One region of the Streptomyces sp. NPDC005496 genome, then DNA from elsewhere that is predicted to be linked to it. Evidence: riboswitches for the same ligand, from Rfam matches in the RefSeq annotation. Region 1 holds a riboswitch; the other holds the start of a gene.
What was found. A riboswitch is a leader RNA that binds a small molecule or an ion and turns the genes downstream of it on or off. The one in region 1 is predicted to bind thiamine pyrophosphate.
Positions count from the first base shown of each region.

Region 2: another riboswitch for thiamine pyrophosphate. It lies ahead of thiC (phosphomethylpyrimidine synthase ThiC); the one in region 1 lies ahead of ACFYQQ_RS35875 (thiamine ABC transporter substrate-binding protein).

Region 1 covers NZ_JBIAJQ010000015.1:130,708-135,374, forward strand. The annotation lists gene ACFYQQ_RS35870 (iron ABC transporter permease) at 1-807, opposite strand, end outside; gene ACFYQQ_RS35875 (thiamine ABC transporter substrate-binding protein) at 783-1,865, opposite strand; TPP riboswitch at 1,945-2,050, opposite strand; gene rlmN (23S rRNA (adenine(2503)-C(2))-methyltransferase RlmN) at 2,136-3,242, opposite strand; gene ACFYQQ_RS35885 (hypothetical protein) at 3,382-3,591, shown strand; gene ACFYQQ_RS35890 (phosphatidate cytidylyltransferase) at 3,678-4,667, opposite strand, start outside.
Region 2 covers NZ_JBIAJQ010000005.1:500,678-505,344, reverse strand. The annotation lists gene thiC (phosphomethylpyrimidine synthase ThiC) at 175-1,977, opposite strand; TPP riboswitch at 1,970-2,126, opposite strand; gene ACFYQQ_RS18340 (YibE/F family protein) at 2,198-3,718, shown strand; gene ACFYQQ_RS18335 (SsgA family sporulation/cell division regulator) at 3,763-4,200, opposite strand; gene ACFYQQ_RS18330 (IclR family transcriptional regulator) at 4,300-4,667, opposite strand, start outside.

The DNA of each region.
Region 1 (4,667 bases):
CGCGCCGACCGCCGCGAACTGCACGAGGGTGAGCACCGCGGCGGTGGACAGGTCGAAGATCTCGGAGGTCTGCCGGTAGATCTCCACCTCCAGGGTGGAGAAGGTGGGGCCGCCGAGGATCTGCACCACACCGAAGGAGGTGAAGGTGAAGAGGAAGACCATGAGCGTGGCGGCGGCCAGCGCGGGGCCGAGCGCGGGAAGGGTCACCTTGCGCCAGGCGGCGAACCGGGAGGCGCCGAGCACCCGGGCGGCCTCTTCCTGGCGCGGGTCGAGCTGCGACCAGAGGCCGCCGACCGTCCGTACGACGACCGCGTAGTTGAAGAAGACGTGCGCGAGCAGGATCGCCCACACGGTGGTGTCCAGGCGTACGCCCCACAGCTCGTCCAGCAGCCCGCCCCGGCCGACCAGCGCCAGGAAGGCCGTGCCGACGACGACGGTGGGCAGCACGAACGGGACTGTCACGACCGCGCGCAGCACCTGTTTGCCCCGGAAGTCGAAGCGCGCGAAGACGTACGCGCCGGGGAGCGCGACCAGCAGGGTGAGCGCGGTGGAGGCGAGCGCCTGCCAGGTGGTGAACCACAGGACGTGCCGGACGTCGGACTGCCCGAGCACGTCGGCGATCCTGGCGAACCGCCAGGCCCCGCCGACGTGCAGCCCGCGGGCGACGATCGCCGCGACCGGGTAGGCGAAGAAGACCGCGAAGAACGCGACGGGCAGGGCCATCAGACCGAGCCGCGCCGCACTCCCGCGCCTCCCGGTCGCCGCTTTCGCGGGCGGCTTGCCTACTTCAGTACGAGCGAGGTCCACGACTTGACCCACTGGTCGCGGTGGTCGGCGATCCGGGCGGGGGCGAGGGTCTCGGGGTCCTTCGCCTGCGGGCCGAACGCGGTGAACTCGGCGGGCACCCGGGCGCCCTCGATCACCGGGTAGACGAACATGTTCAGCGGCATGTCCTCCTGGAACCGCTTGGAGACCAGGAAGTCGACGAGCGCCTTGCCGCCCTCGGTGTTCTTCGCGTTGCTGAGCAGGCCCGCGTACTCGACCTGCCGGAAGCAGGTGCCGGTCGCGACGCCGGTGGGCGCGGTCTTCGGCTTCGGGTCGGCGTAGATCACCTCGGCGGGCGGGGAGGAGGCGTAGGAGACGACGAGCGGGCGGTCGGCCTTGGCCTTCCTGCCGCCGGCGGAGCCGGAGAACTCCTCGTTGTAGGCCTGCTCCCAGCCGTCGACGACCTTCACGCCGTTGGCCTTGAGCTTCTTCCAGTAGCCCTGCCAGCCGTCGCCGTACGCGGCGGCCGTGCCGAGCAGGAAGCCGAGGCCGGGCGAGGAGGTGGAGGCGTTCTCCGTGACGAGGAGGTTCTTGTACGCGGGCTCGGTGAGGTCGTCGAAGGACTTCGGCGGGGTCAGCTTGTGCTCGGTGAACCAGGCCTTGTCGTAGTTGACGCAGATGTCGCCCGTGTCGATGGGGGTCACCCGGTGCTTGCCCTGGTCGGCCCGGTACTCGGGGAGCACCCCGTCCGCCCCCTTGGCCTCGTACGGCTGGAAGAGGCCGTTGTCGAGCGCGCGGGACAGCAGGGTGTTGTCGACGCCGAAGAAGACGTCGCCCTGCGGGTTGTCCTTGGTGAGGATCGCCTTGTTGACCGCCTGCCCGGCGTCGCCGTCCTTGAGGACCTTGACCCGGTAGCCGGACTGCTTCTCGAACTCCTTGAGCACGTCCTTGGAGGCGATGAAGGAGTCGTGGCTGACCAGGGTGACGGTCTTGGAGCCGGCGGCGTCGGTCCCGGAGTCGGACGAGCCGCACGCCGACAGCGTGACGAGCCCGAGTCCGGTGGCCACGATCGCGGCCGTGAACTTCGTGGTGGTGCTCACTGGATTCCTCCTGGAGTGACCAGGAAGAGACGCGGCCCTGCCCGGGAACCTCTGAAAGTTCCCGGGCAGGGCGCAACAGCTTGAGTGATGACCGAACTTCCTACCCAGAATGACCTGGGCAAGGTTCAGAGGGTCTGCGGCCCGTGCCGCACTCTCAGCGCTGTGGCGCTCCCCTGTCGGAATATGAAGATGTGTGTACGGGAGTCAGACTACCGCCCGCCGTTCCGCGGGCCCCGACCGCCGTCACCGGGGCCGGGACGAGCCCGTCCCCTACCGCTCGGACGCGGCCAGCTGCCCGCACGCCCCGTCGATCTCCTGGCCGCGGGTGTCCCGGACGGTGACCGGCACGCCGTGCGCCGCGATGGCCTCGACGAACGCCTTCTCGTCCTCGGGACGGGAGGCGGTCCACTTGGAGCCGGGTGTCGGGTTCAGCGGGATCAGGTTCACGTGGACCGGCTTGCCCCGGAGCAGCCGGCCGAGCCGGTCACCTCGCCACGCCTGGTCGTTGATGTCCCGGATGAGGGCGTACTCGATGGACAGGCGGCGCCCCGACTTGGCGGCGTACTCCCAGCCGGCGTCGAGGACCTCGCGGACCTTCCACCGGGTGTTGACGGGGACGAGGGTGTCGCGCAGCTCGTCGTCCGGCGCGTGCAGGGAGATGGCGAGGCGGCACTTGAAGCCCTCGTCGGCGAACCGGTGGATGGCGGGCACGAGGCCCACGGTCGACACGGTGATGCCGCGCTGCGAGAGCCCGAGGCCGTCGGGCTCGGGGTCGGTGAGCGCCCGGATCGAGCCGACGACCCGCTTGTAGTTGGCGAGCGGCTCGCCCATGCCCATGAACACGATGTTGCTGAGCCGCGCCGGGCCGCCGGGGATCTCGCCGTCCCTGAGCGCCCGCATCCCGTCGACGATCTGGTGCACGATCTCGCCGGTCGACAGGTTCCGGTCGAGGCCGGCCTGTCCGGTGGCGCAGAACGGGCAGTTCATCCCGCAGCCCGCCTGCGAGCTGATGCACATGGTGACCCGGTCCGGGTAGCGCATCAGCACGGACTCGACGAGCGTGCCGTCGAAGAGCCGCCAGAGGGTCTTGCGGGTGGTGTCGTCGTCGCAGCTGATGTGCCGCACGACCGACATCAGCTCGGGGAGCAGCGCCTCCTGGAGCTTGCCGCGCGAGGCGGCCGGGATGTCCGTCCACTCCGCCGGGTCGTGCGCGTACCGCGCGAAGTAGTGCTGCGAGAGCTGCTTGGCGCGGAACGGCTTCTCGCCGATCGCGGCGACCGCCTCTTTGCGCTCGGCGGGCGTGAGATCGGCAAGGTGCCGCGGCGGCTTCTTGGCTCCGCGGGGGGCGACGAAAGTAAGTTCTCCGGGCTTAGGCATGGCTGTACCAGTGTCGCAGATCGAATGGTGTGATCCGGGGGCCGCGTTGTGCCGGCAGGGGGCCCGGAGTCACTCGGTCACGCGGGGCGCTGTCGCCGGAGGCACACCTACCCCTAGTATCGAACGGGTGTACGAAAACATGTCTCGCCCCATCGTCGTCCAACGCGTCACCGGCACCGGCGGGCGCCGGGTGACGATCCGCGCCCAGGTGGCCGGGCTCGCGCACAGCGACGCCGACGTGGTCGAGTTTCTGCGGCGCGCGGGACTCCCGGACGCCTGGGAGCTGCTGGACGACCCGGACTGGGTGGAGTGGCAGGGCGGCCGGCCGCACGAGTACGGCACGGACTGACGCCGGGACCCGTCCCTACGAAGGAGGGGCCCGCCGTCCTGTGGACAGCGGGCCCCCCGTTCGGAGCAAAGCCTCAGCGGCGCAGGTCAGCCGGACCCCACGAAGAGGACCAGCAGCAGCCACACCACCGGCGCGGTCGGCAGGAGCGAGTCCAGCCGGTCCATGATGCCGCCGTGCCCCGGCAGGAGCGTGCCCATGTCCTTGATGCCGAGGTCCCGCTTGATCATGGACTCGCCGAGGTCGCCGAGCGTGGCGCTGACCGCGACCGCGAGCCCGAGGAGCAGTCCCTGCCACCAGCTGCCGTCGTCGATCAGGAACTCCATGCACAGCGCACCCGCCGCCATGGCGAAGGCGATGGCGCCGCCGAGACCCTCACGGGTCTTGCCGGGGCTGATGCGCGGCGCCAGCTTGTGCGTGCCGAAACGCCAGCCGACGGCGTACGCGCCGGTGTCGCTGACGACGGTGAGCAGCAGGAACGTCAGGACGCGCCAGGGACCGTCGTCGGCCGCCAGCATGAGGGCGACGAACGTGGCGAGGAACGGCACGTAGAAGGCGGCGAAGACCCCGGCCGTGACGTCCTTGAGGTACCCCTCGGGGGGTTCCGTCATCCGCCAGACCAGGACCGCGAGCGCGGTCAGCGCCATCGCCACCCAGGCGCCCTCGGTGCCCCGCGCGTACCCGGCGACGACCATGGCCGCACCGCCGATCGCGAGCGGCACGAGAGGCGCCTTGATGCCCTTGCGCTCGGACAGCCGTGACGTGAGCTCCCACAGGCCCACCACCACGGCGACCGCTATCACCCCGATGAACACGGCCTTGACGACGAACAACGACGCGATGATCACCGCACCGAGCCCGACGCCCACTCCTATGGCCGCGCCCAGGTCACGGCCCGCACTCTTCTTCTGAGGTGCGGGCGCTGGCTGGTGGGCGGCGCTGGGCATGGGCTCCTGCGGACTCTGCGGGTGGTGCGACGGGCCCGCGTAGGGCGCCGCCGATGGTGTCTCGTCGCGGAACAAGGGGCCGCTCAGCCGAGCTGCCCCCCGGTCGTCATCCTGGTCTCCGCCGTATGCGGG
Region 2 (4,667 bases), on a different contig from region 1:
GGTTCGAGGTGGCCGCACCCGGCGCGCCGTCGGGCCCGTGGTGCTCCGGGTGCCGCGCACCGCTGTACGGGCCCCTGCCTGCGCCCCGCACAGGGAGCGCAGGCAGGCGGCACAGCGGGCGTCAGGACCGAGCGATCGTCTCGGTCGCGACCGCCGAGGCCCCGTCCAACCGCGTCAGTCCGCCAAGGGCAGATAGACCCGGTTGCCCGCCGCGGCGAACTCCTTGGACTTCTGTGCCATGCCCTCCTCGATCTCCGACGGCGAGTTCCCGTGTTCGCGCCGGATGTCGTGCGAGATCTTCATCGAGCAGAACTTCGGCCCGCACATCGAGCAGAAGTGCGCCGTCTTGGCGGGCTCCGCCGGCAGCGTCTCGTCGTGGAACTCCCGTGCCGTGTCCGGGTCGAGAGCCAGGTTGAACTGGTCCTCCCAGCGGAACTCGAACCGGGCGTCGGACAGCGCGTCGTCCCACTCCTGCGCGCCCGGGTGCCCCTTGGCGAGGTCGGCCGCGTGAGCGGCGATCTTGTAGGTGATCACGCCGGTCTTGACGTCGTCCCGGTTGGGCAGACCCAGGTGCTCCTTGGGCGTGACGTAGCAGAGCATCGCGGTGCCCCACCAGGCGATCATCGCGGCGCCGATACCGGAGGTGATGTGGTCGTACGCCGGGGCGACGTCCGTCGTCAGCGGGCCGAGCGTATAGAACGGAGCTTCATCGCAGATCTCCTGCTGAAGGTCGATGTTCTCCTTGATCTTGTGCATCGGGACATGCCCCGGGCCCTCGATCATGGTCTGTACGTTGAAACGCTTCGCGACCCTGTTGAGTTCCCCGAGTGTCCTCAACTCGGCGAACTGAGCGGCGTCGTTGGCGTCGGCGATCGACCCGGGCCGCAGCCCGTCGCCGAGCGAGTACGTGACGTCGTAGGAGGCGAGGATCTCGCACAGCTCCTCGAAGTTCTCGTAGAGGAAGCTCTCCTTGTGGTGCGCGAGGCACCAGGCCGCCATGATCGAGCCGCCGCGCGAGACGATGCCCGTCTTCCGGTTGGCGGTGAGCGGCACGTACGGGAGGCGGACGCCCGCGTGGACCGTCATGTAGTCCACGCCCTGCTCCGCCTGTTCGATGACGGTGTCCTTGTAGATCTCCCAGGTCAGCTCCTCGGCGCGGCCGTCGACCTTCTCCAGCGCCTGGTAGAGCGGCACGGTGCCGATGGGCACGGGGGAGTTGCGCAGGACCCACTCGCGCGTGGTGTGGATGTTGCGCCCGGTGGACAGGTCCATGACCGTGTCCGCACCCCACTGGGTGGCCCAGGTCATCTTGTCCACCTCCTCCTCGATGGAGGAAGTGACCGCGGAGTTACCGATGTTGGCGTTCACCTTCACCAGGAACCGCTTGCCGATGATCATCGGCTCGATCTCCGGGTGGTTGACGTTCGCGGGCAGCACCGCACGGCCGGCGGCGATCTCCTCGCGTACGACCTCGGGGTCGACGTTCTCGCGGACCGCCACGAACTCCATCTCGGGAGTGACCTCGCCGCGGCGGGCGTACGCGAGTTGCGTGACGGCCTCTCCGGGGCGGCCGCGGCGCGGCTGACGCGGCCGGCCGGGGAACACCGCGTCCAGATTGCGCAGTCCACCGCGCGGGGACGTGTGCTTGATGCCGTCGTCCTCGGGACGCACGGCCCGGCCCGCGTACTCCTCGGTGTCACCGCGGGCGATGATCCAGTTCTCGCGCAGCGGCGCCAGCCCCCTGCGTACGTCGGTGTCGACGGTCGGATCGGTGTACGGGCCCGAGGTGTCGTACAGCGTGACCGACTGCCCGTTGGTGAGGTGCACCTGACGGACCGGCACCCGCAGGTCAGGGCGCGAGCCCTCGACGTACGCCTTGTGCCAGCCGATGGACTTCCCGGCCTCGCCGTTCCGGAGCGAGGCGGATGCCTCGTCCGTCTGGCCGGAGGCAGGCGTGCTTACGTCCTTGTTGGTCATGAGACCTACTCCCTACGCCGGCATTACCCGGTAACAGGTTCAGCGGTCGACGCAGCGATGTCCGTCTGCCGATGTTTCATGTGAAACATCGCAGAGACGGAGGTCAGCGCCCTCTCAGCCCGGTGCTCCGAGCTCCCGCGTGTGCAAAGGTGCCTCCACGCTAGCGTCATATCTGGCGCGGTGAACAGAGGGCCCCCTCCGTTCTTGCGATGATCGGTCGGTGACCACGACGCAGCAGCCCCCGTATCCGCCCTCCGAGCCGCCGCACGGACACGGCGCCGGCCCCGGTTCCGGCCACGGGTCCGTACCCGGCCCCGGCCCCGGTGACGGCCCCCGCCGTGGACCGGGTGGCGGCGGCGGTCCCGGGCCGGGTGGTGGCAGCGGCCCCGGGTCAGGCGGCGGGCACGGTCCTGCGCCGGGCGACGGACACGGTCACTCGCACAGCCACGGCCCGGCAGCCCCCGTCTCCAAGCATCTCCGCAAGGTCATCGCCGCGATCCTGATCCCGTTCGCAGCCGCGGTCGTCGTGGGCCTGGTGGTGCTCTGGCCGGGCGGGGCACCCTCGCACGAGCGGACCGGCGTCGGCTTCGACCGGCAGACCCAGGGAGCCACGGTCACCCAGGTCGACGAGGTGGACTGCAAGTCCGTCAACGCCTCGGGGGACACTCCGACCGGTGACACCTCCACCGCCGAGGGGTCCTCCGCGCAGCAGCAGGCGACGGGCGACTGCAAGAAGGCGACCATCCGGATCGACACCGGCAAGGACAAGGGCCGCACCTTCACCGAGATCGTCCAGCCCGACCAGTCACGGCAGTTGCACGAGGGCGAGAAGGTCGTGGTCGCCTACGAACCCTCGGCGCCCGTGAACCTCCAGTACTCCGTCACCGACGTGAACCGGAAGCTCCCCATGGCGCTCCTCGCCGGGATCTTCGCGCTGGCCGTCGTCGTGGTGGGCCGGCTGCGCGGTGTCATGGCGCTGGTCGCGCTGGCCGTGAGCTTCCTCATCCTGACGTTCTTCATCCTGCCCGCGATCCTGCAGGGTTCGAATCCCCTGGTCGTGGCGGTGATCGGGGCCAGCGCGATCATGCTGATCGCCCTCTACATGTGCCACGGCCTCTCGGCCCGGACCTCGGTCGCGGTACTGGGCACGCTGCTGTCCCTGCTGCTGATCGGCGTGCTGGGCTCGGGATTCATCGACTGGGCCGCGCTGACCGGCAACGTGGACGACAACACCGGCCTCATCCACGGCCTCTATCCGTCCATCGACATGAGCGGCCTGCTGCTCGCCGGCGTCATCATCGGCTCGCTCGGCGTGCTCGACGACGTGACGGTCACCCAGACCTCAGCCGTCTGGGAACTGCACCAGGCCGACCCGACGATGGGCTGGCGCGGGCTGTACCGGGCGGGGATCAGGATCGGCCGCGACCACATCGCCTCCGTCGTCAACACCCTGGTGCTGGCGTACGCGGGCGCGGCCCTACCTCTCCTGCTGCTGTTCTCGATCGCCCAGAGCAGCGTCGGAACGGTCGCCAACAGCGAGCTGGTCGCCGAGGAGATCGTGCGCACCCTGGTCGGCTCGATCGGCCTGGTCGCCTCCGTTCCGGTGACCACGGCGCTGGCCGCCCTCGTGGTCTCGGCGGACCGCAAGGACAGCTCGGGCGTTCCGGCACCCGCGGGCGCCACGGCTCCGCGACTCAGGGCCCCGGCACGCGGCGGGAAGGGCCGCCGGCGCAAGCACTGAGCGGAGAGGAAGCGTTACTCCACTGGGGCAGGCGGTCGGGCGGATCAGCCCGCGCTCTGCTCCTCCGCCAGGATGCGGTCCAGCGCCTCGTCGAGGTGGGTGTCGAAGTCCGCGAGGGAACGCTCCTGCCCGAGCGGCACCAGCTTGTCCGTACGGTCGAGGAAGGCCACCAGCGGGGCCGTACCGGACCGGAACAACGCGTGGTCGCACCCCACCTGAAGCCGGATCAGCACCTCACCGAACGCCTCGGGGTCCGCGGGGGTGATGTGCACATCCCCGTCACCGCACGGCCGGCCCACCCCGTCGATCAGCAGCTCCCGGCCGAACGCCCACGTCACCGGTGCGTCACCGGGCAGGTGGAAGGTCAATCGCACGGCGAAGGGATCACTGGTCTCATAACGGAGTTCCACCGGAATGCGGAAGGAGAGCTCCTCCGATACGAGAAAGCTCATCATCACTTCTGCCTGCACCGACTCGCGCATCGTCAACCCCGTCGTTTGCCGTCGACTGGCCAGGAATCATCCTCCTGACACTGCTGGCATCTTGCTCAACGTACACGGCAGATCACAAGGAGTGAGTTTTCAGATGCTGATAGAGATCGTCAGCGTTCCCAGCATCCGGCCGATTTCGGCCTGCAGCTGACGGGCCACGGGCAGCAGTCGGTCCACCTGATGGAAGGGCAGGGAAATGGCCACTGTGGCGGCCGTCGCCCCCGCCGTGATGGGCAGCGCGGCGCACACCGTCCCGAGGGCGTACTCCTGCCGTTCCACGATCGGTTCCATCCGCCTCGCCCTTTCCAGGCGGCGCAACAGGGTCCGTTCGTCACGCACCGTGTTCGGAGTGATGGACTGCACCGGGTAGCGGGCAAGGTGGTCCCGGCGGCCCTCCTCGTCGAGCTGGGACAGCAGGCACTGGCCGATCGCGTGGGCGTGGCCGGTCTCCCGGAAAT